3 regions of the Phreatobacter sp. AB_2022a genome follow, and region 3 is predicted to be linked to each of the others. Evidence: riboswitches for the same ligand, from Rfam matches in the RefSeq annotation. Region 3 holds a riboswitch; each other region holds the start of a gene.

Region 1 (4,953 bases), on a different contig from region 3:
CGCCGAGCTCCGGATTGGCCTGCAGCGGCGAATGATCGATATCGTGGACATAGCCGAGGAAATCGTCCGGGCTCATGCCGTGCTCGATCATCAGGCCGCGCAGCGACGTGCCATAGCGCCGGTAATAGTCCTTCTGCAGCTTGAACGCCTCGTCCGGCGTGATCTTCAGGAAGGTCGATATGTAGTCCTTGATCCGCCCGTCGATCTGCGCCCACAGCGACAGATGCGCCGGGTAGAGCGTGTTGTCGAGGTCGAAGATCCAGGCCTCGACATGGGCGAATTCTTGGCTCAATTGCTGCTGATCGGTCATTGCGGCTCCCGGAAACGGACTGTGGCGCGGCGGCGGCCGTCGAAACCGACCTCCAGGAAAGCGGCCCGGGTCGCGCCATGGGCGGCGCAATCGCTCGCGCCGGCGATCTCGAACTCGGCGGGCCGTATGCAGGCGCCGACCTCGCCACCATAGGTCAGCGGCCTGCCGCTGATAAGCACCGGCCGGCCCTGCGCATCCACCGCCTCGCCATAGGAATAGACGCGCTGCGCCGCCGGATCGACCGGCGGCTTCAGGCAGGCTCCGGGTTCGACACGGTACCAGCCGCGGGTGATGACCTGTCCGCCCTCCTCGACGCCGAGCGCAGCCATGACGCGGAAGCCGGTGTCGTTGCACCAGGCAAAGCCCGGTCCCTCGCCGGCCTTCAGCGCGGCGATGAGCATGTCGAAAAAGTCCGGCGCGCCGGCACTTTCCGGCGCCAGATGGCGGTCGGCGAGGAAAGCCTTCACCGCCTGCTCGCTGCGCGGCCCTTCGAGGCCGTCGATGGGTCCGGGATCGTAGCCCATGCGTGTCAGCAGCCGCTGGATGCCGGCCCGCCGCGCCTGCGGCAGGTCGTAGTCGGCCTCCTCCGACAGGAACAGCACGGCAATGCCGTCGACCACGGTCGGGCGCATTTCGGTGAAGCCGGCAAGGCGATGGCGGGGATCCCGGCAGGCGAGCGCCGCGGCGACCAGGAAATCCCCCTCGCCGACGCAAAGCCTGACGGCGCCGACCGGGCCGAGGCCGGCATCGGCGGGCTCGGTCACTGCGCGGGTGTGCAGAAACAGCTTTCCGGCGGGCTCGGCTGTGGTCAGGATCGCCCGGCACTGGCCGGGATCGAGTCGGAACCAGCCGCGGGTCGCGGCGGTATCGTTGGCGATCACGCCGATCGCCGCCTCGGTGACGAGGCTCGTCCGGTTGCACAGCCGGGTTTCGGCGGCGGCCGGGGCGAGGGCGGCGAGCCAGCCCGCCGCCATGGCGGCGACCCAGGCCGCCGCTCGAAAACGGGCGCCGGCCGGCTCAGGCGTGGATGAGCGTGCCCGCGCCGCCATGGGTGAGAAGCTCCACCAGAACCGCGTGCGGCGTCTTGCCATCGAGGATGACGACGCCTTCGACGCCGCGCTCGATGGCATAGATGCAGGTCTCGATCTTGGGGATCATGCCGCCGGTGGCCGTGCCGTCGGCGATCAGGCGCCGGCAATCCTCCACCGAAAGGTCCTTGATGAGCTTCTTGTCCTTGTCGAGCACGCCCGGCACGTCGGTCAGGAGCAGCAGCCGCTTCGCACCGAGCGCACCGGCGATGGCGCCGGCGAAAGTATCGGCGTTGACGTTGTAGGTGTCGCCCTCGCGCGAGGTCGCGACCGGCGCGAGCACCGGGATCAGCTCCTTGCCGAGCACCGTGTCGAGCACCTTGGTGTCGACCGTGTCGGGCTCGCCGACGAAGCCGAGATCGACCGCCTGCTCGATATTGGAATCGGGATCGCGCGCGGTGCGGCTGACCTTCACCGCCTTGACCATGTCGCCATCCTTGCCGCTGAGGCCGATGGCCTTGCCACCGGCGGCATTGATGAAGCCGACGATCTGCTTGTTGATCGAGCCGGCGAGGATCATCTCGACGATTTCCACGGTCGGCTTGTCGGTCACGCGCAGGCCGTCGATGAACTGGCTCTTGATGCCGAGCTTGGCCAGCATCTGGCCGATCTGCGGGCCGCCGCCGTGCACCACCACCGGGTTGATGCCGGACTGCTCGAGCATGACGATGTCGCGCGCGAACGACCGCGCGCCCTCCTCGTCGCCCATGGCGTGGCCGCCATATTTCACCACGATGATCTCGTCGTCGTATTTCTGCATATAGGGCAGCGCCTCGTTGAGGACGCGGCCGATGTCATGAGAATCAACGGACATGGCGGGGGCTCCAGCGGTCGCCGCGGGCGGCGGGGTATTTTGGCGCGGAGGCTTTCCGGCGCAACAAGACGCGCGCGTCTTAGCCGATTTGACGGCCAAGGTGAAAGGCCAAGATGGCGCACGCGCCGCAGGGGGCACCTGCACGCGCGGATCATCGCGGCGCGCGGTGCCGGCTTGACTTCCGCGTGCGAGGCGTCACATTCGGAACTGCTCCAAGGGGAGCCCCGTGAGGGGGCTGAGAGGCCACGACGCCTGGGACCCATTCCCAAGCACCGTGGCGACCCTTGAACCTGATCCGGGTCATGCCGGCGGAGGGATGGGAAGCATGCCGACGATGCGTATCAACGCCAGGGCGTCCGTCGTCGCAGCCATTGCTGCGCGCGGGCGGTCTGTGTCGGCGCGGCGAGCCAGCCCGAAGCCGGGTGCCGCCGGGTCGCAGTGACGACCGGTCTTCCGACCGCAGCCAACACATTCGCACCCTGGAGGGAGCCCCCGCCATGAACGCGCCCGTCAAGACCATCAAGCCGGCGGTCACCACCGGCCCCCTGCCGGCTTCGCGCAAGATCTTCGCAACGCCCGACAGCGCGCCCGACCTGCGGGTGCCGCTGCGCGAAATCGCCCTGAGCGAAGCCTCCGGCGAGCCGCCGCTGCCGGTCTACGACACGTCCGGTGCCTATACCGATCCCGACGTGGTGATCGATGTCGAGAAAGGCCTTGCCCGCACCCGCGAGGCCTGGGTGCTGGAGCGCGGCGGAGTCGAGCGCTATGCCGGCCGCGCGATCAAGCCGGAAGACAACGGCCATGCCGGCAAGCACCTGGCGCGCGCCTTTCCCGTGGCGCATCAGCCGCTGCGCGGCCTTGCCGGCCAGCCGATCACGCAATACGAGTTCGCCCGCGCCGGCATCATCACCAAGGAGATGATCTACGTCGCGGAGCGCGAAAATCTCGGCCGCAAGACGATGCTGGAGCGTGCCCAGGCGGCCATCGCCGACGGCGAGAGCTTCGGCGCCGACATCCCGGCTTTCATCACGCCGGAATTCGTCCGCTCCGAGATCGCCCGCGGCCGCGCCATCATTCCGGCCAACATCAACCATGCCGAGCTCGAGCCGATGATCATCGGCCGCAACTTCCTGGTGAAGATCAACGCCAATATCGGCAATTCGGCGGTGTCGTCCTCGATCGAGGAGGAGGTCGACAAGCTCGTCTGGTCAATCCGCTGGGGCGCCGACACGGTCATGGACCTCTCGACCGGCCGCAACATCCACAACACGCGGGAGTGGATCATCCGCAATTCGCCGGTGCCGATCGGCACGGTGCCGATCTATCAGGCCCTGGAAAAGGTCAATGGCGATCCGGTCAAGCTGACCTGGGAAGTCTATCGCGACACGCTGATCGAGCAGTGCGAGCAGGGCGTCGACTATTTCACCATCCATGCCGGCGTGCGGCTCGCCTATGTGCCGCTCACCGCCAAGCGCGTCACCGGCATCGTCTCGCGCGGCGGCTCGATCATGGCCAAGTGGTGCCTCGCCCACCACAAGGAGAGCTTCCTCTACACGCATTTCGACGAGATCTGCGACATCATGCGCGCCTATGACGTGTCGTTCTCGCTCGGCGACGGCCTGCGTCCGGGCTCGATCGCCGACGCCAACGACGCGGCGCAGTTCGCCGAACTGGAGACGCTCGGTGAACTGACCCGGATCGCCTGGGACAAGGGCTGCCAGGTGATGATCGAGGGACCCGGCCACGTGCCGATCCACAAGGTCAAGGTCAATATGGAGAAGCAGCTGAAGGCCTGTGGCGAGGCGCCCTTCTATACGCTCGGGCCGCTGACCACCGACATCGCGCCCGGCTACGACCACATCACCTCGGGCATCGGGGCTGCGATGATCGGCTGGTTCGGCTGCGCCATGCTCTGCTATGTCACGCCGAAGGAACATCTCGGCCTGCCCAACCGCGACGACGTGAAGACCGGCGTCATCACCTACAAGATCGCGGCTCACGCCGCCGATCTCGGCAAGGGCCATCCGGCGGCGCAGCTGCGCGACGACGCGCTGTCGCGGGCGCGCTTCGACTTCCGCTGGGAGGACCAGTTCAATCTCGGCCTCGATCCGGACACGGCACGCGCCTTCCACGACGAGACGCTGCCGAAGGAAGCCCACAAGGTCGCGCATTTCTGCTCGATGTGCGGGCCGAAATTCTGCTCGATGAAGATCACCCAGGACGTACGCGACTATGCCGCGACGCTCAACGACCGCGAGGCCGGCATGGCCGCGATGAGCGAGAAGTTCCTGGAGATGGGCGGCCAGGTCTATGTCGAGGCTGAAGCGGTGAAGGCGTCGAACCGCTCGCTCTGACGGCGTGCCCGCCGCATGGGGGCCGAAGCGCCTCGCAAGGCCCGCGCCCCGGCGCGGGCCTGGACGATCGGGCGGCGAGCCTCAGGCTGGCCGCCTCGCCGCCGCGGAAAGGGCCGGCTGCGCGCGGCGCGCGGGCTCCTGCTGGTGCAGATAGACGGCAAGCGTGTCCCAGGGCGGCGCCACCGAGGCCGCGGCGAGAATGCGGCCGGCCTCGGCACGATGATAGCAGGCATGGACCACGACATGGACCAGCATTTCCGCGCGGGTCATGGCGCCGCGGTCGCCGTCGGTGAAAGCGAATGAAACGGATTCGGCGAGCTCTCCGGCGGAGCGTGCGGCGGCATAGTCCACGTACCAGCGATCAGAAGCGGCGAAGGCCGCGCGCAA
Region 2 (4,953 bases), on a different contig from region 3:
AGCGCGAAGGGACCGAGCAGGTAGCGCCCGCTCGCCGCGTCCTGGTCGACGAGGCCGATCTTGCGGAAGCTGACGAGATAGGCATGAGCCTGCGCCGAGGTCACCTTGGCCATGGCCGCGAGGTCGCGCAGCATGGCCGGCTTGCCAAGCTCGACCATGGCGGCGAGCAGGCGGCCGCCCACCTCGATCGATTGAACGCCCCTGCCCTCTGGAAGCCTTTTGATCATGCCTCGTATCCTTACGAGGAACCGAGGCCAAAAGCCAGTGCCGCCAACGGCTTGCATGGGCCGCCCTGCCGAAACGGGCGGCCGGGCGGCGGCGGCCTAGCCCTGCCTGGCGGCGAGCGCCAGCCAGTCGCGCACCCGCTGGTCGGGATCGGCATGGCGCGTGACGTCGCTGACGACGGCGATCGAATCGGCACCGCTCGCGTAGACATCGGGCGCCCGTTCCAGGGTGATGCCGCCGATCGCCACCAGCGGGATCGCGCCGACGCGCTTCTTCCAGGTGCGGATGCGCTCCAGGCCCTGCGGCCCGAACCGCATGACCTTGATGGTGGTCTCGTAGATCGGGCCGAGCGCCACATAGTCGGGGGCATGGTCGAGCGCGACGTCGAGCTCGTCGTCGTCATGGGTCGACAGGCCGAGGGTCAGGCCGGCGCGGCGGATCGCCGGGACGTCGGCGCCGGCGAGATCCTCCTGCCCGAGATGAACATGTTCGGCACCGGCATCGATCGCCGCCTGCCACCAGTCGTTGACCACCAGCTTGGTCGATGTGCCGCGGGTCACGGCGAGCGCCGAACGGACAAGGGCGGTCGCCGCAGCGAGATCAAGGTCCTTGGCGCGCAGTTGCACCGTGCCCACGCCGAGGGCGACGAGCCGTTTCAGCCAATCGATGCTGTCGATGACGGGGTAGAAGCGATCAGGATAGGTCATGCCAAAACGGTGTCCCGACGACCGGGGTGGAGGGAGAGGCAAAATCGCGCGGGGCCATCAGCCCCGCCGCGTGTGCGGTATAGCCGGCCTCGACCGCCAGACGGAAGGCCTTGGCCATGGCGACGGGATCGGCCGCCTTGGCGATGGCGGTGTTGAGCAGCACCGCATCGAAGCCGATCTCCAGCGCTTCCGCTGCATGGGAGGGCGCGCCGAGCCCGGCATCGACCACCAGCGTCACGTCGGGCAGGCGCTGACGCATCAGCTCCAGCGCCTTGCGGTTGGTGATGCCGCGCGCGCTGCCGATGGGCGAAGCCCAGGGCATGATCACGCGGCAGCCGACATCGGCGAGCCGCATGGCGACGCCGAGATCCTCGGTCGTATAGGGAAACACCTCGAAGCCGTCGCGCACGAGCTCGTCGGCCGCCGCCACCAGGCCGATCACGTCGGGCTGCAGCGTTTCGTCGTCGGCGATGACCTCCAGCTTGATCCAGGGCGTGTCGAACAGTTCGCGGGCGAGCCGCGCGGTGGTGACGGCGTCGCGCACGGTCCGGCAGCCCGCCGTATTCGGCAGCACTGCGACGCCGAGCTCCTCGATCAGCGACCAGAACTGCCGGCCGGTGCCACCACCGGCGCTTTCCCGGCGCACCGAGACGGTGACGATCTCGGCGCCCGACGCGCGGATGGCCTGCTGCATGATGGCGGGCGAAGGATAGAGCGCCGTGCCGACCATCATGCGCGACGTGCAGTCGCGCCCATAGAAGCTCACCATGGCCTCATCCTCCCTGGCGCGGCGTGATGATCTCGATCTCGTCGCCGTCCTTGAGCGCGGCCTCGGCCCAGATCCGGCGCGGCACGACCTCGTGATTGACGGCGATCGCCAGATGCCGGTGCTCGAATTCGAGCTCGTCGAGCAGGACGGCGAGCGTCGCCGCCGATGTCTCGGTGCGTTCGCCGTTGACGATCAGGATCATGCCAGGATCTCCTCGAGGATCGGATGCGCATTCAGGATGTCAGGGGCAGCCGCTGGCCGCGCGACGAGCCCCAGCGTCAGCTCGGCCAAGGCCGGGGCGATGAGAAAACCATGCCGATAGAGGCCGTTGACGGAAATGATGCGGCCATGGCGCGCAATGCGCGGGCGATTGTCGGGAAAGGCCGGCCGCAGCGCGGCGCCGAGCTCGACGATGCGCGCCTCGGCGAAGGCGGGATGCAGCGCATAGGCCGCCGACATCAGTTCCAGGGCCGATCGCAAGGAAACGCCGGTGCCTTCAGTCTCGATCGTGGTGGCGCCGATCAGGAAGCGGTTCTCGGCCCGCGGCACCACATAGAGCGGCCAGCGCGGATGCAGCAGGCGGACCGGCCGCGACAGCGTGATCTCGCCGGTTTCGACCAGGACCGTCTCGCCCTTGACGCCGCGCAGGCCCGAAGCCGGCGCGCGTGCCGCCTCGTCCCGCGCCGCGAGCCCGCGGCAGTCGATCACCCAGCCCCCGGCCGCGAGGCCTTCGATCTCCCCCGGCGCGCGCGCGGCGCCGAACCGGATTTCGGCTCCGGCTTCCGTGATCAGGCGGCGCAGGACGGGCATGACCCGCCGCGGCTCGACATGCCCTTCTCCCGCGAAGAACAGGCCCTCGCGGAAACGGCCTTCGAGCGCCGGCTCGAGCGCGGCGAGAGCTGCCGCATCGAGCCGCCGGTGCTGGTCGGTCATGGCGGCGAAACGCTCGAAATCGGCCCGGTCGCGGCTATGTGCGACGACCAGCGACCCCTCGAGAGCGACATCGGGAAGCGCCGCGCGCCAAAGCGCGAGAGACCGGCTGCCGAGGGCGACGATGACATCTTCGGCCGCCTCGCGTTCGCACCAGGGCGCCAGCATGCCGCCGGCCCAATGGCTGGTGCTCGCCGCCATCCCGCCGTCGCCGCGCTCGTAGAGCGTCACGGCATAGCCGGCCCGGGCAAAGGTCAAGGCCTGCCAGAGCCCGGCAATGCCGGCCCCGACGATGCTGATATCAGGCTTGCGCGTCGACGACGGTGCAACGTCCATCCCTGTCCCTCCGCCGGCATGATCCGGATCAGGTTCAAGGGTCGCCGCCGATGTCGCAGCCTCTCAGCCCCCCGCGTGGGGCTCCCCTCAGAGTGAACCCCGAATCTGCGCGCCTTGCCCCGACCCGTCAAGTCCTGCGGCTGGACAAGACCATGCGGGTCGCGAGACCATGGCTGCACTGCAATGGGGGCGCCGATGCCGAGCGACTGTCGCGGACTTGCGGTTACCTGCGCCTCGGAGGCCGCGGCCGCCGCCTTCGACCATGCCGTCGCGGGCTATCTCGGCTACCGGCTCGATACCGCCGCGCGGGTCGCGGCCTGTCTCGATCTCGACCCCGGCTTCTGCCTCGGCCAGGTCCTGCGCGGCTATCTGACGCTCGCCGCTTTCAACCAGGCGACCGTGCCGGCCGCGCGCGAGGCTCTGGCCGCGGCCGAGGCGGCGTCGGCCGCCGCCACGCCTCGCGAAAAGGCCCATGTCGCGGCGCTCGACGCCTGGGTCGACGGCCGCCTCGACGAGCTGCTGGCGCGCTGGGAGGCGATCGTCAGGGACCATCCCAGGGATGTGCTGGCCTTCCGCCTGCACCATTTCAACGCCTTCTGGCTCGGCCGGCCGGAACAGATGCTCAGCCTTGTCGAGGCGGCGTTGCCGCAATGGGACCTCGGCCTGCCCGGACGAGGCGCCATGCTCGCCTGCCGCGCCTTCGCCAACGAGGAATGCGGCAACTACACGGTGGCGGAGAATGCCGGCCGCGAAGCCATCGCGCTCGACCCCGGCGATATCTGGGCAACCCATGCGGTGGCTCACGTCCTGGAAATGCAGGGCCGGCGCAGCGAAGGCATCGGTCTGCTCGGCGCGCTCGAACCGCACTGGCAGGGCGGCAACAATCTGCTGCATCACCTGTGGTGGCATCGCGCGCTCTATCACCTGGAACGCGAGGAGTTCGGCGAGGTCCTGGCGCTCTACGACCGGGGCTTCCGCAATCTCGCCTCGCCGCTCGTCGCTGCGCAGCCGGACCTCTATATCGACATCCAGAACGCCGCCTCGATGCTGTTCCGCCTGACCCTGCTGGATGTCGATGTCGGCGATCGCTGGGGCGAGCTCGCCGACAAGGCGGAGGGCCGCATCGGCGATTGTCTCAACCCCTTCACCCTGCCGCACTGGATGATGGCGCTGGTTCATACTGGCCGCTTCCAGGCCGCCGAGGCCTTCCTTGCCGCGCTCGACCGCGCGGCGGCTGCGACCGGCACGATCGGCGATCTGGTGCGCCGCTATGCCCGGCCGGTGTCGGCCGCGGTGCTCGCCCATGGCCGCGGACGCCATCACGAGGCGGTGGAGCTGATGCGCCCGGCGCTCGGCGGCATGTACCGGCTGGGCGGCAGCCACGCCCAGCAGGATGTGCTGGAACAGCTGTTCGCCGACGCCGCCGTCAAGGCAGGCGCCAAGGCCGATGTGAGGCTGATGCTGGAGCGCCTGGCCGGACGCCATCCGCTGCCGCCCGAGCGGCGCATCGGTTATCGCCGACTGCTGTCCTGACCGCCGATCAGGTCGCCGCCGCGGCCCGGCGCGGCCTGCGGATCGCCCGCAAGACGCCGCTCTCGCCGCCGCCACAGAACAGCCGGTCGGCACCGTCGGCTTCGAGCCCGGAAACCATCATGCCCTTGGGCATGTCGATCGCCTCGCGCACTTCGCCGGTCCGCGGATCGGCCCGGCGCACGTCGCTGTCCTCGCCCTCCCAGGTACCGTACCAGAGCTCGCCCTGCACGAAGGTCACGCCGGTGACGAAGCGGTTCGCCTCGATGGTGCGCAAGACCTCCCCCGTCTGCGGATCGACCTGGTGGATACGACGCTGCCTGTACTGACCGACCCAGAGCGTGCCTTCGGCCCAGGCGAGGCCTGAATCGCCGCCCCCGCCGGGAGCGGGGATCGTCGCCAGGACCTTGCCGGTCCCCGGATCGACCTTGTGGATCCTGTCTTCGGCGATCTGGA
Region 3 (4,953 bases):
CAGCAGGGCCTTGCCGGTCGCCGTGCAGCAGGCCGGCAGCCGCATGCCGAGCCGGAACGTCACGCCCAGCGCATGACGGCTGTTCCGGCACGCGACATAAACCACGTCGGCACCGTCGAGCACCGCCAGGATCGACGCCTCCTCGCGGAAGGTGGTGTGCTGCTCCCAGAGCGCGTAGAATTCGGCCGGCAGCGCTGCGCTGTCGAGCCTGGCATTGGCGAGCTGGACGATCCGCAGCCCCAGCCGGTAGCCGCCGCTGGGGAGCCTCTCCACATAGCCGGCGGCAACGAGCGTCGCCAGCAGGCCATGAACCGAGCTCTTCGCCAGGTCCAGTTGCTCTGCGATCTCGCTCATTGCCACGGCCTGGCCCTGGCGGGCGATCAGGTCGAGGATCTTCAAGCCGCGCGTCAGGGCGGGCGCAAGATCGCGCTCCCGCTGCTTCTGCCCCGTCATCCATCCTCCGTCCCGCGCGGCACCTCGCGTCATGCGACGCAAGGGATCGCCATCCGCGGCCCTTCTCTAATTTCGACATATAGAATGTCATTCGAGGTATCGAACATGACCGGACAATAGCGCGAGATCAAGGGCCACAACCGCTGACGGTGGAGGCCGGCTGGACCGATCGCCGTAGGGTGGCCACGCCAATCGGGCCGGCCGTGCTGGCTTTCCGTTGCTGCCGAAGACATGGCGTCGCCGCACCGCTCGCGCGATGCGGCCGAACCGCTTCCGGGATTGAGGGATGAAGGCGGCCGGCGGGCCGGCTAGACCTCGCGGGCGCCGAGCGCCGCATGCACCGAGACGCGCGTCCATGGCGCGATGCGCGCCTGGAAGGCGGCATAGCTCTGCGCCACCTTGGCGGCCATCGGGCTGCGTCCGGCGAGATCCTGCTGCAGCTCGCCGGCATGCCGCCGCGCGAGCTGCAGCAGGTCCTGCGGAAAGGCGCGCAGCTTGACGCCATGGCCGGCGACCATCTGCGCCAGCGCATCCATGTTCAGCCGCTCGATCTCGGCGAGCGCCACGGTCTGCTCGACGAGCGCGGCCGCCTCGATCACGCCCTTGAGCTCGCTGTCGAGACCGTCCCAGAGCTTGCGGTTGACGATCAGCTCGCTCGAACCGTTCGGCTTGTTGAAGCCCGGCGCGTAATAGAAGGGTGCGGCACGCCACAATGTCAGCTGGATATCGGCGCCGGGCGAGGTGAATTCGGCGGCGTCGATGGCGCCGCGTTCGAGCGCCGGATAGATGTCGCCCGGCGGAACCACCAGCGCGGTCGCGCCGAGCCGCTGGAACAGCTCCGCGCCGAGCCCGGCCATCCGGATCTTGAGGCCTTTCAGGTCGTCCGCAGCGTGCAGCTCGCGGCGGAACCAGCCGCCCATGGAGACGCCGGTATTGCCACCCATGAGCGGCTTGTAGCCGAACCGGGCGGCGCTTTCGTCCCAGAGCGCCTGCCCGCCGCCCTCGAGGATCCAGGCCTGATGTTCCACCGGCGTCAGGCCGAAGGGCACCGAGGTGAAGAAGGCCGAGGCCGGCTCGCGGCCCATGCCGAAGAAGGCCGCGCTGTGACCGAGCTCGATGGTGGCGTTGCCGACGGCTTCCTCGACCGAGAAGGCCGGCACCAGCTCGTTCGCGGCGAAGACCTGCACAGCGATGCGGCCGCCCGACAGCGCTCCGATGCGATCGGCGATGCGCTGCGCCGAAAAGCCGGGGCCGGGCAGGTTCTTCGGCCAGGAGGTGGCCATGCGCCAGCGCCGGATTTCCTGGCCGCGGGCGACCTGCGGTGCGGCGACGAGGCCCGCGGCGGCGGCGAGCGTTGCGCGACGATCGATCCTCATGGCCTCACCACCAGGCGTGGAAGTGGTGGGTCGGCCCATGCCCCGCGCCGATCTCCAGCCGGTCGGATGCGGCGATGGCCTTGGTGACATAGTCCTTGGCCTCGGCCACGGCATGGCCGAGCTCGAGGCCCTTGGCGAGCCCGGCGGCGATGGCCGAGGACAGGGTGCATCCCGTGCCGTGGCTGTTGCGTGTCGCGATCCGCGCCGATTCGAGCCGGACGACCTTGTCGCCGACGATCAGCAGGTCGGCGCTGACCGGCCCTTCGGCATGGCCGCCCTTCATCACCACCGCCCGCGCGCCGCCGGCGACCAGCATCCGCCCCTGGTCGAGCATCTCCTCCTCGTTCCGCGCCACCGGCCGGTCGAGCAGGACGGCGGCCTCGGGCAGATTGGGCGTGATGACGGTCGCGAGCGGGATCAGCACCCGCCGCAGCGCGTCGACCGCATCGGGATTGAGCAGGCGATGGCCCGATGCCGAGACCATGACGGGGTCGAGCACGACGCGGCTCGCGCCGTGGCGCTTCAGGCCGGCCGCTACCGTCTCGATGACGGCGGGCTGCGACAGCATGCCGATCTTCACCGCGCCGACCTTGAGGTCGGAAAAGACCGAATCCATCTGGGCGGCGATGAAATCCGCCGGCACGTCGAAAATGCCCTGGACGCCCAGCGTGTTCTGCGCGGTGAGCGCGGTGATCACGCTGGCGCCGTAGACGCCGAGCGCGGAAAAGGTCTTCAGGTCCGCCTGGATCCCGGCGCCACCGCCCGAATCCGATCCCGCAATGGTCAAGGCAATGGCCGTCATGGCCTCTTCTCCTTCATTGATCCGGCAGGGCGCTGCGTCAGACGGTGCGCGCGCGCGTCGCGAGCTTGCCGGCATCGAGCCCGTAGAGCGCATCGAGATAGGCGCTCGCGAAGCTGCCCGGGCCGGCCGCGTGTTCGGCGGCGATCTCGCCGGCGACGCCGAGCGCGATCATCGCCGCGGCCGAGGCTTCCAGGCGGTCTTCGGTGACGGCCAGGAAGGCCGCGACGATCGCCGCTCCCGCGCAGCCCATGGCGGTGACGCGTGCCATCAGCGGATGGCCGTTCGGCGTGCCGACCCGGCGCCGGCCGTCGACCACCTCGTCGGTCTCGCCGGTGGCGATCACCACCGTCGCAAGGCCGGCGGCATAGGCGGAGACCGGCTGGCTCTGGGCCAGCACCGCGATCTCGGCGGCATTGCCGCGGATCACCGCCGGAGCGCCGGCGGCGAGCTCGCGGGCAAAGGCCGCCCGGCCGGGCGAACGGTCGATGAAGACAGGATCGAGCACCCAGGGCAACGCCTTGGCGCCGGCCGCCGCGACGGCGAGCCGGATCACCTGGCGGCGCGGCTCGTCGAGCGTGCCGAGATTGACCAGCAGGGCGTCGGCACCGGAGACGAAGGCGCCGACCTCCTCGGGCGAGGTGGTCATCGACGGCACGGCGCCGATCGCCAGCAGCGCATTGGCCGTGAAGCCCTGCGCCACGCCGTTGGTGAGGCAGTGGACGCGCGGCCGGTTCGCCCTGATCCTGTCGACCAGGGCGGCCGCATTCCAGCCGAGTTCGGTGGCCGCCATCATCGCCTCCCGTCCGAGGCGCAATATCCGCACATCTCGCTTCCTCCGCCGGCATGACCCGGTTCAGGTTCCGCGGGTTGGCGGTTTCTGCCGCCTCTCAGCCCGAAGGCACCCCGACGAGACTATGATCCTGACGTAGGTCAAGCCGGGCCGGCGTGCAAGGGCCGATGACGCAGCCTGCCCTTGCGAAGCCCCCCCTCCTCGTGGAATCTGCTGCGCAGCACAGAGGCCCGCCATGATCCCCTTCTTCGTCCAGATCAAATGCCAGCTCGGCAAATCCTACGAGGTCGCCGCCCAGCTCGCCGACCGCGAGATCGCCTCGGAGATCTATTCGACCGCCGGCAATTTCGATCTGCTGGTGAAATTCTATGTCGAGCGCGACGTCGACATCGGCCATTTCGTCAACGAGAAGGTGCAGGTCATCCCGGGCATCCAGGACACCCACACGATCATCACGTTCAAGGCGTTCTGACAGCGCACCATCTGATATCGCGGATGACCGATGGTTCCGTCCGGCCCCCGCGGCTCTCGTTCGCAATGTGCGGGCCCTTGGCGGCCTGCGGCGACAGCGTCCTCTGCCTTATTCCGAACGGTCGCGATAGGCATCGGACGCCCGCCAGGCCGCGAAGGCCGGCGCGACCGCGGGGCCGGTGACGAGCCCCGCCTGCCAGCCCGCCGCCGCGGCCGAGACGATCAGCATCCAGCCGGCGCCGAGGGCATCGGTATTGAGGAGCCCGGGGCGGCGCACCAGCTCCTCGTTGTGCGCCACCACCACGCCGTCGAAGGCAGCCCGCGCCGAGCCGACCCATTTGCCGCATTCGATGGTGGCGAACCACCGCCCGGCCTCGAAATCGCGTCCGATCCGTTTCGGTGTGAACACCAGCACGTCGCCGGCAAGCTCCATGGCGACCGGCGTGAAGCCGGCGCGGATCGTGCCGTCGGCCAGCGGCTCGTACCAGATCTGGTTGTCCAGGTCGTAGAACAGCCGCTCGGGATAGCGCTCGCCGGCCGCGCTCATGGCCGCAGGCATCCGACCGTCAGAAGGTGAGCACCCGGCATTCCCCCTCCATCACGTCATTGATCACCGCGGCCGCACCCATCAGGCCCGAACATTCGGCGATGAGGTCGTCGGATGTGTGGCCGATGAGGTCGAGATTGGCCGGGCAGGCCCAGAACCGCGCGCCCTGGTCGTGCGCCTCGCGAATCCAGTCGAGCGCGGTCTTGGGATCGCCGGGCTTCAGGACGAGCCGCTCGGCGACGCCCTTCACCATGAGGCGCCCGGCTGCCGCGGTGCAGACGACATCGACCTCGAAATCCATCGCCGCCGCGATCGCCGCGTAATAGAACGGCGCGCCGAGCTCCTCGACCCGTCCGGGATCGGTGTTGACGAGCAGGATCAGCAGACGGCGCGCGGTCATCTGACGGCTCCCGCGCGGTGCGGCGCCGGCCTGTCGCCGTCGACGAAGGCGTCCGTGCCGATCTCCTCGGTCAGCAGGCGGCCGGCGAGATCCAGTTCCGCGGCGCTCAGACGA

Evidence for each region. A riboswitch is a leader RNA that binds a small molecule or an ion and turns the genes downstream of it on or off. The one in region 3 is predicted to bind thiamine pyrophosphate.
Region 1: linked by a shared signal. The riboswitch ahead of thiC (phosphomethylpyrimidine synthase ThiC) and the one ahead of OZ671_RS14645 (hydroxyethylthiazole kinase) in region 3 are both predicted to bind thiamine pyrophosphate.
Region 2: linked by a shared signal. The riboswitch ahead of OZ671_RS06315 (FAD-dependent oxidoreductase) and the one ahead of OZ671_RS14645 (hydroxyethylthiazole kinase) in region 3 are both predicted to bind thiamine pyrophosphate.

The regions. Positions count from the first base shown of each region.
Region 1 is NZ_JAPSET010000044.1:35,950-40,902, forward strand. It holds gene OZ671_RS25185 (pyrimidine 5'-nucleotidase) at 1-310, opposite strand, end outside; gene OZ671_RS25190 (DUF1036 domain-containing protein) at 307-1,284, opposite strand; gene argB (acetylglutamate kinase) at 1,328-2,212, opposite strand; TPP riboswitch at 2,418-2,546, shown strand; gene thiC (phosphomethylpyrimidine synthase ThiC) at 2,710-4,566, shown strand; gene OZ671_RS25205 (DinB family protein) at 4,648-4,953, opposite strand, start outside.
Region 2 is NZ_JAPSET010000006.1:75,192-80,144, forward strand. It holds gene OZ671_RS06295 (IclR family transcriptional regulator) at 1-227, opposite strand, end outside; gene OZ671_RS06300 (thiamine phosphate synthase) at 324-932, opposite strand; gene OZ671_RS06305 (thiazole synthase) at 919-1,701, opposite strand; gene thiS (sulfur carrier protein ThiS) at 1,706-1,903, opposite strand; gene OZ671_RS06315 (FAD-dependent oxidoreductase) at 1,900-2,967, opposite strand; TPP riboswitch at 2,956-3,065, opposite strand; gene OZ671_RS06320 (tetratricopeptide repeat protein) at 3,163-4,500, shown strand; gene OZ671_RS06325 (Vgb family protein) at 4,508-4,953, opposite strand, start outside.
Region 3 is NZ_JAPSET010000018.1:5,628-10,580, reverse strand. It holds gene OZ671_RS14660 (IclR family transcriptional regulator) at 1-453, opposite strand, end outside; gene OZ671_RS14655 (TRAP transporter substrate-binding protein) at 762-1,829, opposite strand; gene thiD (bifunctional hydroxymethylpyrimidine kinase/phosphomethylpyrimidine kinase) at 1,834-2,631, opposite strand; gene OZ671_RS14645 (hydroxyethylthiazole kinase) at 2,669-3,421, opposite strand; TPP riboswitch at 3,445-3,547, opposite strand; gene OZ671_RS14640 (Lrp/AsnC ligand binding domain-containing protein) at 3,657-3,893, shown strand; gene OZ671_RS14635 (glycine cleavage system protein H) at 4,002-4,439, opposite strand; gene OZ671_RS14630 (DsrE/DsrF/DrsH-like family protein) at 4,459-4,839, opposite strand; gene OZ671_RS14625 (lipoate--protein ligase family protein) at 4,836-4,953, opposite strand, start outside.